DNA from 2 places in the Kribbella sp. NBC_01484 genome. Region 1 is predicted to be linked to the other one. Evidence: riboswitches for the same ligand, from Rfam matches in the RefSeq annotation. Region 1 holds a riboswitch; the other holds the start of a gene.
What was found. A riboswitch is a leader RNA that binds a small molecule or an ion and turns the genes downstream of it on or off. The one in region 1 is predicted to bind glycine.
Positions count from the first base shown of each region.

Region 2: another riboswitch for glycine. It lies ahead of gcvP (aminomethyl-transferring glycine dehydrogenase); the one in region 1 lies ahead of OG555_RS09980 (L-serine ammonia-lyase).

Region 1 covers NZ_CP109437.1:2,036,327-2,040,530, reverse strand. Annotated here, with positions in the region: gene OG555_RS09985 (alpha/beta hydrolase) at 1-1,317, opposite strand, end outside; glycine riboswitch at 1,517-1,609, shown strand; gene OG555_RS09980 (L-serine ammonia-lyase) at 1,689-3,062, shown strand; gene OG555_RS09975 (SDR family oxidoreductase) at 3,063-3,770, opposite strand; gene OG555_RS09970 (helix-turn-helix transcriptional regulator) at 3,873-4,204, shown strand, end outside.
Region 2 covers NZ_CP109437.1:6,415,674-6,419,877, reverse strand. Annotated here, with positions in the region: gene gcvP (aminomethyl-transferring glycine dehydrogenase) at 1-1,908, opposite strand, end outside; glycine riboswitch at 1,991-2,080, opposite strand; gene OG555_RS31230 (MerR family transcriptional regulator) at 2,197-2,811, opposite strand; gene OG555_RS31225 (bifunctional nuclease family protein) at 3,000-3,494, opposite strand; gene ftsR (transcriptional regulator FtsR) at 3,548-4,204, opposite strand, start outside.

The DNA.
Region 1 (4,204 bases):
CCGGGCCCAGTCGTACCCGGTGGCCGGGTCGTGGATCGCGTTCGCGAGCAGGACCGGAGTCCTCAGGCCGTGGACCTTCAGCCGGTGCTGCGGGTTGGCGGCCGGCGGCTGCCCGAGGCAGATCGACACCGCCATCAGCTGACCGGGGTAGCGCATGTCGGGGTTGTTCCTGGCCAGCCGGTCGAGATGGCCGGCGTACTCCCGGTAGTCGCGGACGCCGAGGTTCCAGTCCTGGCAGAACACCGCCAGCGGGTACGACGCGAGTCCGGGCGGGACCGGTGCCTGCCCGGTCGGCGGCGTACTCGCGTCGAGTTGCTGCAACGTATCGGCGAGCGCGACCCACTCCGGGTCGTAGAGCTTGCGGAACACGAAGAAGCTCAGGTTGAACGGTGTGATCGCGACGGTCGGGTGCTGCGGATCCGGCACCTCGCCGTGGTCGGCCCGGGCGAGCAGGTCCGCCCACAAGGTGTGGATATCGCGACCGTGCAATGCGCAGGTTGTTGCCGCGTCGCACCATTTCACGAACTCGGAGAACGAGTCCTGGGCCGCGGTCGCCTGGGCGTCGAGGAATTCCTTCGCCGATGCGGCGCTGTGGTCGCTCACGCTCTCGAGCACCATCGCGCGCACCCGGCCCGGGTACGTCTCGGCGTACTGGCCGCCGAGCACCGTTCCGTACGAGCTGCCGTGGAAGGAGATCGTCGACTCGCCGATCGCCCGGCGGATCGCGTCGACGTCGTGGACCGTCTGCCAGGTGTCGAGGTGGTCGTACACCTGCCCGGTGTGGTCGCGGCAGTCGGTCGCGAGTTGCTGGTTGTAGCGAATGGTCGCGCGGAACTCGGCCGCACTTTTGATGATCGGTGACGGCTGCTTGACCAGCAGTGCGGCCGTGCACTTCACCGGGTTGCTGCGGGCGACACCCCGCGGGTCGAAGCTCACGATGTCGAACTGGTCCTGCAGGTTCTGACTGAACCGGGACATCCCGGTCTTGACCCGGTCGACGCCCGAGTCACCGGGACCACCCGGGCCCCACATCAGCACGCCGACGCGGTCGGCCGGCGACTTCGCCGTACGACGGGCGATCGCGAGGCCGAAGGTGGGGCCGTCGGGATCGTGCCAGTCGACCGGCACCTGCAGGGTCGCGCACTGCGATCCCTCCACCTCCTCCGGATCATCCTTGCCCTCGGGCTTGCAGTCGGACCACTGCACGGTCACTTGCCTGGGTACGGCGGCCGGCGCCGGCAGCGCGGTAAGGCCGGCCGCAGCGAATCCCAGGACCACACCCCACGCGGTGGTCCTGAGAACTCGTCGGGACTTCATCAGCGAATCTCCTGTCTGGGGACTCCCTCGATCCTCAGCAACCGCTTGCCTCACCACATCCGGGACAAGCCCTCGCCAGACCCCGGCCGGCCCTTGGGGGACTCGTTGGGGTCGGTCGCTGATGGTGCGGATCGGCCGGATTGACGTTGCCGGTGGGAGCGCCGTACCGTCCAGACCGTCAGTCAATTCAACAGCCGCATGAACCCGTGCGGGAGAGACCCGGGCGTGACCCGGGCGCCGTAGGAGCAACTCTCCCCAAGAATCTCTCAGGCACCTTCACCGCGCGGGCGAGGCACCTCTGGAAGGCATCAGCCTGACAGAGCGGGGAGGACACCAAACGGTCAACGGCGACCGGAAGGAACCTCCACACGATGGCGATCAGCGTCTTCGATCTGTTCAGCATCGGGATCGGCCCGTCGAGCTCCCACACGGTGGGGCCGATGCGCGCCGCCCGCACCTTCGCACTCGGCCTGGCCGACGCCGGCCTGCTGGCCGCGACGGCGAGGGTCGAAGCACAACTCTTCGGTTCGCTCGGTGCGACCGGGCACGGCCACGGCAGCAACAAGGCGGTCCTGCTCGGACTCGAGGGCGAGGACCCCGAGACCGTCGTCACCCATTCCGTCGACGCCCGGGTCGAGACGATCCGCGAGCGCGGCCGAGTAGTGCTGGCCGGTACGCACGAGATCGCGTTCGACGAGAACACCGACCTGATCATGCACCGGCGCAAGGCGCTGCCCTACCACCCGAACGGGATGAGTTTCGTGGCCCGCTCGGCGGACGGCGCCGTACTGCGGGAACGCACGTACTACTCGGTCGGCGGCGGATTCGTGGTCGACGAGAACGCGGCGGCCGGCGACCGGATCGTGCTGGACACGACCCCGCTGAAGTACCCGTTCACCACCGGTGCCGAGTTGCTCGACCGTTGTCGCGAGTCCCAGCTGTCGATGAGCGAGGTGATGCTCGCGAACGAGCTCGCCTGGCGGACCGAGGAGGAGATCCGGGCCGGGCTGCTGCACATCTGGCAGGTGATGCAGGACTGTGTCCGCGAAGGTTGTGAGACCGAGGGCATTCTGCCCGGCGGCCTGAAGGTGCCGCGCCGGGCACACTCGCTGCACCGTCGACTGAGCGCTGATCCCTGGTCGGTGGATCCGCTGAAGGTGATGGACTGGGTCAACCTGTTCGCCCTCGCGGTGAACGAGCAGAACGCGTCCGGCGGCCGGATCGTCACCGCGCCGACGAACGGTGCCGCCGGCATCATTCCCGCCGTACTGCACTACTACCGGCGGTTCGTGCCGGGGGCGACCGACGACGGTGCGGTCAGATTCCTGCTGACGGCTGGTGCGATCGGCGTGCTGTACAAGGAGAACGCGTCGATCTCCGGCGCCGAGGTCGGTTGCCAGGGCGAGGTCGGCTCGGCCTGCTCGATGGCGGCGGCCGGGTTGTGCGAGGTCCTCGGCGGTACGCCGGGGCAGGTCGAGAACGCGGCCGAGATCGCCATGGAACACAACCTCGGCCTGACCTGCGACCCGGTCGGCGGGCTGGTGCAGATCCCCTGTATCGAGCGGAACGCGATGGCGTCGGTGAAGGCGATCAACGCGGCCCGGATGGCGATGCACGGCGACGGCGTCCACGTCGTCACCCTCGACAAGGTGATCAAGACGATGCGCGAGACCGGCGCCGACATGAAGATCAAGTACAAGGAGACGTCCCGCGGCGGCCTCGCCGTCAACGTGATCGAGTGCTGATCACCAGGGCACGTTGCCGTCCAGGCTGAGGTACTGGCCGGTCGGGCCGTTCGGACCGATCGTGGCCAGGCGGACGATGATCTCCGCGCCCTTCTCGACGCTCTGCACGCCCCGGTGATTGTTGAAGTCGGTCGCGGTGAACCCAGGGTCGACGGTGTTGATCCGGAGCTCTGGTAGTTGCTGCGCGTACTGGACCGTGAGCATGTTGAGGGCCGCCTTGGACGATCCGTAACCCGCCGCGTATACCCAGACCGGTACGGCGGGAGGCCAGACCTCCGGATCGACGGCGGTGGCGATCGAGCCGAGTCCGCTGGACACGTTCACGACAACCGGGTTGTCGCTGCGGTCGAGCAGCGGCAGGAAGTGGTGCAGCATCCGGACCGGGCCGAACACGTTGACGTCGTACGTGATCCGCAGGTCGTCCGCCGTCAGCTCCCGCGCGGTGTGCCGCGGACCGGGGATGCCGGCGTTGTTGATGAGTACGTCGAGCCGGCCGGCCTCGGACTCGAGTTGCCGGGCCGCGGCTGCGACGGAGCCGTCGCTGGTGACATCCAAGGGGAGGTAGTGCGCGCCGAGGTCGGTCGCGGCCTGCTTGCCGCGCTCGGGATCCCGGGCGCCGAGATACATAGTGTGACCCAGCGCGACGAGCCGACGGGCGGTTTCGAAACCGAGGCCCTTGTTGCCCCCGGTGATGAGTGTCGTGGTCATGACTCCACCCTCGCGCTGCGTCGGTCGGCCAGGTAGTGCCCGCGATGTCCTAGGGAATGGCAGTACCAGGCTGGTTCGGGGTGTGCGCGGAATACTGGGCGTATGGGTGAGCTCGGCCGGACACTGCACGCATGGCGCGATCGAGTGACCCCGGACGAGGCCGGGCTGCCGGCGGGCGAACGGCGGCGGGCACCAGGGCTGCGTCGCGAGGAGTTGGCGCAGCTCGCCGGACTGTCGGTGGACTACATCGTCCGGCTCGAGCAAGGCCGCTCGGACTCGCCGTCAGTGCAGGTGCTGACCGCGCTGTCCCGGGCGCTCCGGCTGTCCGATGCCGAGCGCAACCATTTGTTCGTACTCGCGGGGCAGGTGGAACCGTCCCCCGGCCGGATCTCGGCGTACATCCCGCCGGGGGTGCACCGGATGGTCGATCAGCT
Region 2 (4,204 bases), 4.4 Mb from region 1:
CATGATCGCCGCCAGCTTGGCCGCGTGCTCAGAAGCCTTCGCCCGCAGGTCGTCCAGGTCGATCGTGCCGTCGTCGTTGCCCTTGACAACGACCACCTTCATGCCGGCCATCACCGCGGAGGCGGCGTTGGTGCCGTGGGCACTGGCCGGGATCAGGCACACAGTGCGATCGAGATCACCCCGCCCGTGGTGGTACCCACGGATCGCGAGCAGCCCCGCCAGCTCACCCTGCGAACCCGCGTTCGGCTGGATCGAGACCTTCGCGTACCCGGTCACCTCGGCCAGCCAGCGCTCCAGCTGACCGATCAGCACCGCGTACCCGGCCGCGTCCTCGATCGGCGCGAACGGATGCAGGTCGGCGAACTCCGGCCAGGTGACCGGCTCCATCTCGGTGGTCGCGTTCAGCTTCATCGTGCAGGACCCGAGCGGGATCATCCCGCGGTCCAGCGCGTAGTCCTTGTCGGACAGCTTGCGCAGGTACCGCAGCATGGCGGTCTCGGACTGGTGCGTGTTGAACACCGGGTGCGTCAGGTAGTCCGTGGTCCGCGGCACGGCAACTGCGGCCGCGTCCAGCGAACCGTCGTACCGCACGCCGAAGGACTGGCAGACCCGGGTCAGCGTGGCGACGTCGGTCTTCTCGTCGCAGGAGATGCCGACGTGGTCCGCGTCGACCAGCCGGAGCCAGATGCCGTTCTGCCTGGCGGCGTCGACCACATCCGCGGCCTGACCGGGGACCCGGGCGAGCACGGTGTCGAAGAAGTCGTCGTGCACGACCTCCACACCTCCCGCACGCAACGACGCGGCCAACCGGCCGGCGTAGTCGTGGACGCGCTCCGCGATCGCCTTCAGACCGTCCGGCCCGTGGTAGACGGCGTACATCGACGCGACCACGGCCAGCAGGACCTGCGCCGTACAGATGTTGGAGGTCGCCTTCTCGCGGCGGATGTGCTGCTCGCGAGTCTGCAGTGCCAGCCGGTACGCCGGTGCGCCGTCAGAGTCGACGGATACACCGACGAGGCGGCCGGGCAACGACCGCTCGAGGCCGGACCGGACGGACATGAAACCGGCGTGCGGACCGCCGTAGAACAGTGGTACGCCGAACCGCTGCGAGGATCCGATCACGATGTCGGCGCCGGCCTCACCCGGTGCCTCGAGCAACGTCAGCGCGAGCAGGTCGGAGGCGACCGCGACCAGCGTGTCGCGCTCGTGCGCGGCAGCGATCAGCGGCTTCAGGTCGCGGACGACACCGCCGGAGCCCGGGTACTGCACGAGGAAGCCGAAGAAGTCACCGTCCGGCAGACCGTCGGTGGTGTCGGCGACCACGACCTCGATGCCGAGCGCCGCGGCCCGGGTCCGCACCACGGCGATGGTCTGGGCAAAGCAGTCGGCGTCGACCAGGAAGCGGTCGGACTTGCTCTTCTTGTTCGACCGGTGGGCCAGCGTCATCGCCTCGGCTGCCGCGGTGCCCTCGTCCAGCAGCGACGCGTTCGCGGTCGGCAGGCCGGTCAGGTCGGACACGACGGTCTGGAAGTTCAGCAGCGCCTCGAGCCGGCCCTGGGAGATCTCCGGCTGGTACGGCGTGTAGGCCGTGTACCAGGCCGGGTTCTCGACCAGACGCCGGACGATGACCGACGGCGTGAAGGTGCCGTAGTACCCCTGGCCGATCATCGAGGTGGCGACGGTGTTGCGGGCCGCCAGCTGGCGGAGCTCGGTCAGCGCGTCGACCTCGGAGGCCGGCTCGGGCAGCCGGAGCGCCTCGGCGGACCGGATCGACGCCGGCACCGCGGCATCCACCAGCGCGTCGACGTCGTCGTACCCGAGGAGTTGGACCATGCGGGCGATCTCGTCCGGACGCGGCCCGATGTGCCGGTCGGCGAACGTCGCCGAGAGTTGGGGTGAGTTGTTCATCTAGAGGCTCCGTTGCTGACAGTGCTTCCGGTCGCCTCCCCCTCTGTCACGCCCAGCTCACGCAGGGGCGCTCCAGAGTCGCCTGTGGCACTCGGTCCATGGGCCTGAGAGGTTCCGGGGAGGAATTGCCCCTTCGGCGCCCGGTTGCACGGGTCTCTCCCGAGTGCTGTGTACGGCTGAACCGAGGCTACCAGGAATCCTCGAACAGTTCGGGCAGGAGCCGTCTGCCGGCCGGACTGGAACTCCCCCGCCGTGCCGTGCGCGTAGAGGCGCACGGGATGAAACAGGTCAGCCGGTCATGCGAGCCCGGCGGCGGGCCGCGAGCTCGTCGTTGGCGTGGCTGTCGCCGTCGTCGTGACCGTCGGCACGCTCGGTCGGCAGCTCGGACAGCGAACCCTCGACCTCGCGCCAGACACCCCCGAGGGCGATACCGAAGACGCCCTGACCGCCGGCGAGCAGATCGATCACCTCGTCCGGCGAGGTGCACATGTAGACCGAGGCGCCGTCGCTCATCAGCGTGATCTGGGTCAGGTCGTCGATGCCGCGCTTGCTGAGGTGGGCGATCGCGGTCCGGATCTGCTGCAGTGAAATGCCGGCATCGAGCAGCCGCTTGATCACCTTCAGCAACAGGACGTCACGGAAGCCGTAGAGCCGTTGCGTGCCGGAGCCGGTCGCCGGGCGGACGGACGGGGAGACCAGGCCGGTGCGGGCCCAGTAGTCGAGCTGACGGTAGGTGATCCCGGCCGCCGCGCATGCCGTCGGACCGCGGAACCCGACATCCTCCGGCATCGGCCGCAGGTCGTCGTCGAACAGCAGACCCTGGACGCCCGCGGCAGCGGCCGCCTGGGCGTGTGCGTCGGACGTCGACTGCGCCGTCAGATCCGTGTCGCCGGTGCGTGTCACGCCTGAGCCTCCCTGGGTACCGACTGGAACGGGTCACATCCGTGGAGTGACAACACCCCACGACTCCTTCAAGGTAAGCCGCCGACCAGGGAGGGTCAACGACAACCGCACCGAGCCGGGAGCGTGTCGCGGCCGTCGTACGAATCGTTACCTATCTGATCTTGTACCACTGCGGTGAACTGAACTGGTCAGCTCTTGTCGAAATCCTCGGGTGTCACCTGGTCGAGGAACTCGCGGAATCGCTCGACCTCCTCTTCCTCCACCACCTCGTCGGGATCGTCGGTCTCACTCTCCGGAACCGGGATGCCGGCCTCGGCCAGGATCTCCTCGGTGCAGAACACCGGGGTCCCGGTGCGCAGCGCCAGCGCGATCGAGTCCGACGGTCGCGCCGAGATCTCGGTCTTGTCGTCGAACACCAGGATCGCCTCGAAGATGCCGTCGGTCAGGTTCACGATCCGGACCTGGCTGAGGGTGTGCCCGAGCACCCGGATGGTCTCCGCGAACAGGTCGTGCGTCAGCGGCCGCGGCGGCTCCATCCCCTGCTGGGCGAAAGCGATCGCACTCGCCTCGGCCGCGCCGATCCAGATCGGCAGGTACCGCTCCCCGCCAACCTCTCGCAGCAGCACGATCGGCTGACTCGAGGGCATCTCCACCCGGACTCCGACCACGTCGACTTCGCGCACCCCTTCAGCCTACTCCGCAGGGAAGCCCCGGGTAGGCCCGCGGGGTGCCCCGGTTACCTGGGCAGGCGGGAACGGACCAGCGCCGCGTGCAGGCGGACGGCGAGCGCGGCCAGTTCCTCGGTCTGTTCGGTACGGCGGGGGCCGGTCACCTGCTCGATCAGGCCGGCCTCCCGATCGGCCGCCGTCCGGAACGGGCGCAGGTGCCGCGGCTCGATCCCGTACGGCGCGAAGTCCGCGGCCAGCCGGGCGATCACGATCGCGTCCCCGTCGTAGTGGTTGCCACGGGCCACCACCAGGCCATGGCCCTCCAGCTCGCCGAGCAGTTCGGCCGAGATCCCCGCGGCGGCGCGGAGCTCCTCCCGGGTCAGCTTCAGATCGATGCCCGCAGCACCGAAGTCGTCGGCGACCGGCAGCCGCGGTGGCTCCGGCAACGAGCTCGGCGCGACCGGTGGACCGCCGGCCGCCGGGCGCAGGCCGCGATCGATCGCGCCGAGGTGTTCCTTGATCACCTTCAGCGGCAGGTACTGGTCACGTTGCGCGGTCAGCACGTAGCGCAGCCGCTCGACGTCGGCCGCGCTGAACTTCCGGTAGCCCGAGGAGGTCCGGGCCGGCGTCACCAGTCCCTCGGCCTCGAGGAACCGGATCTTGGAGATCGTGACGTCGGCGAACTCGGCCTGCAGCAGCTGCAGCACCTCTCCGATGCCGCGGCC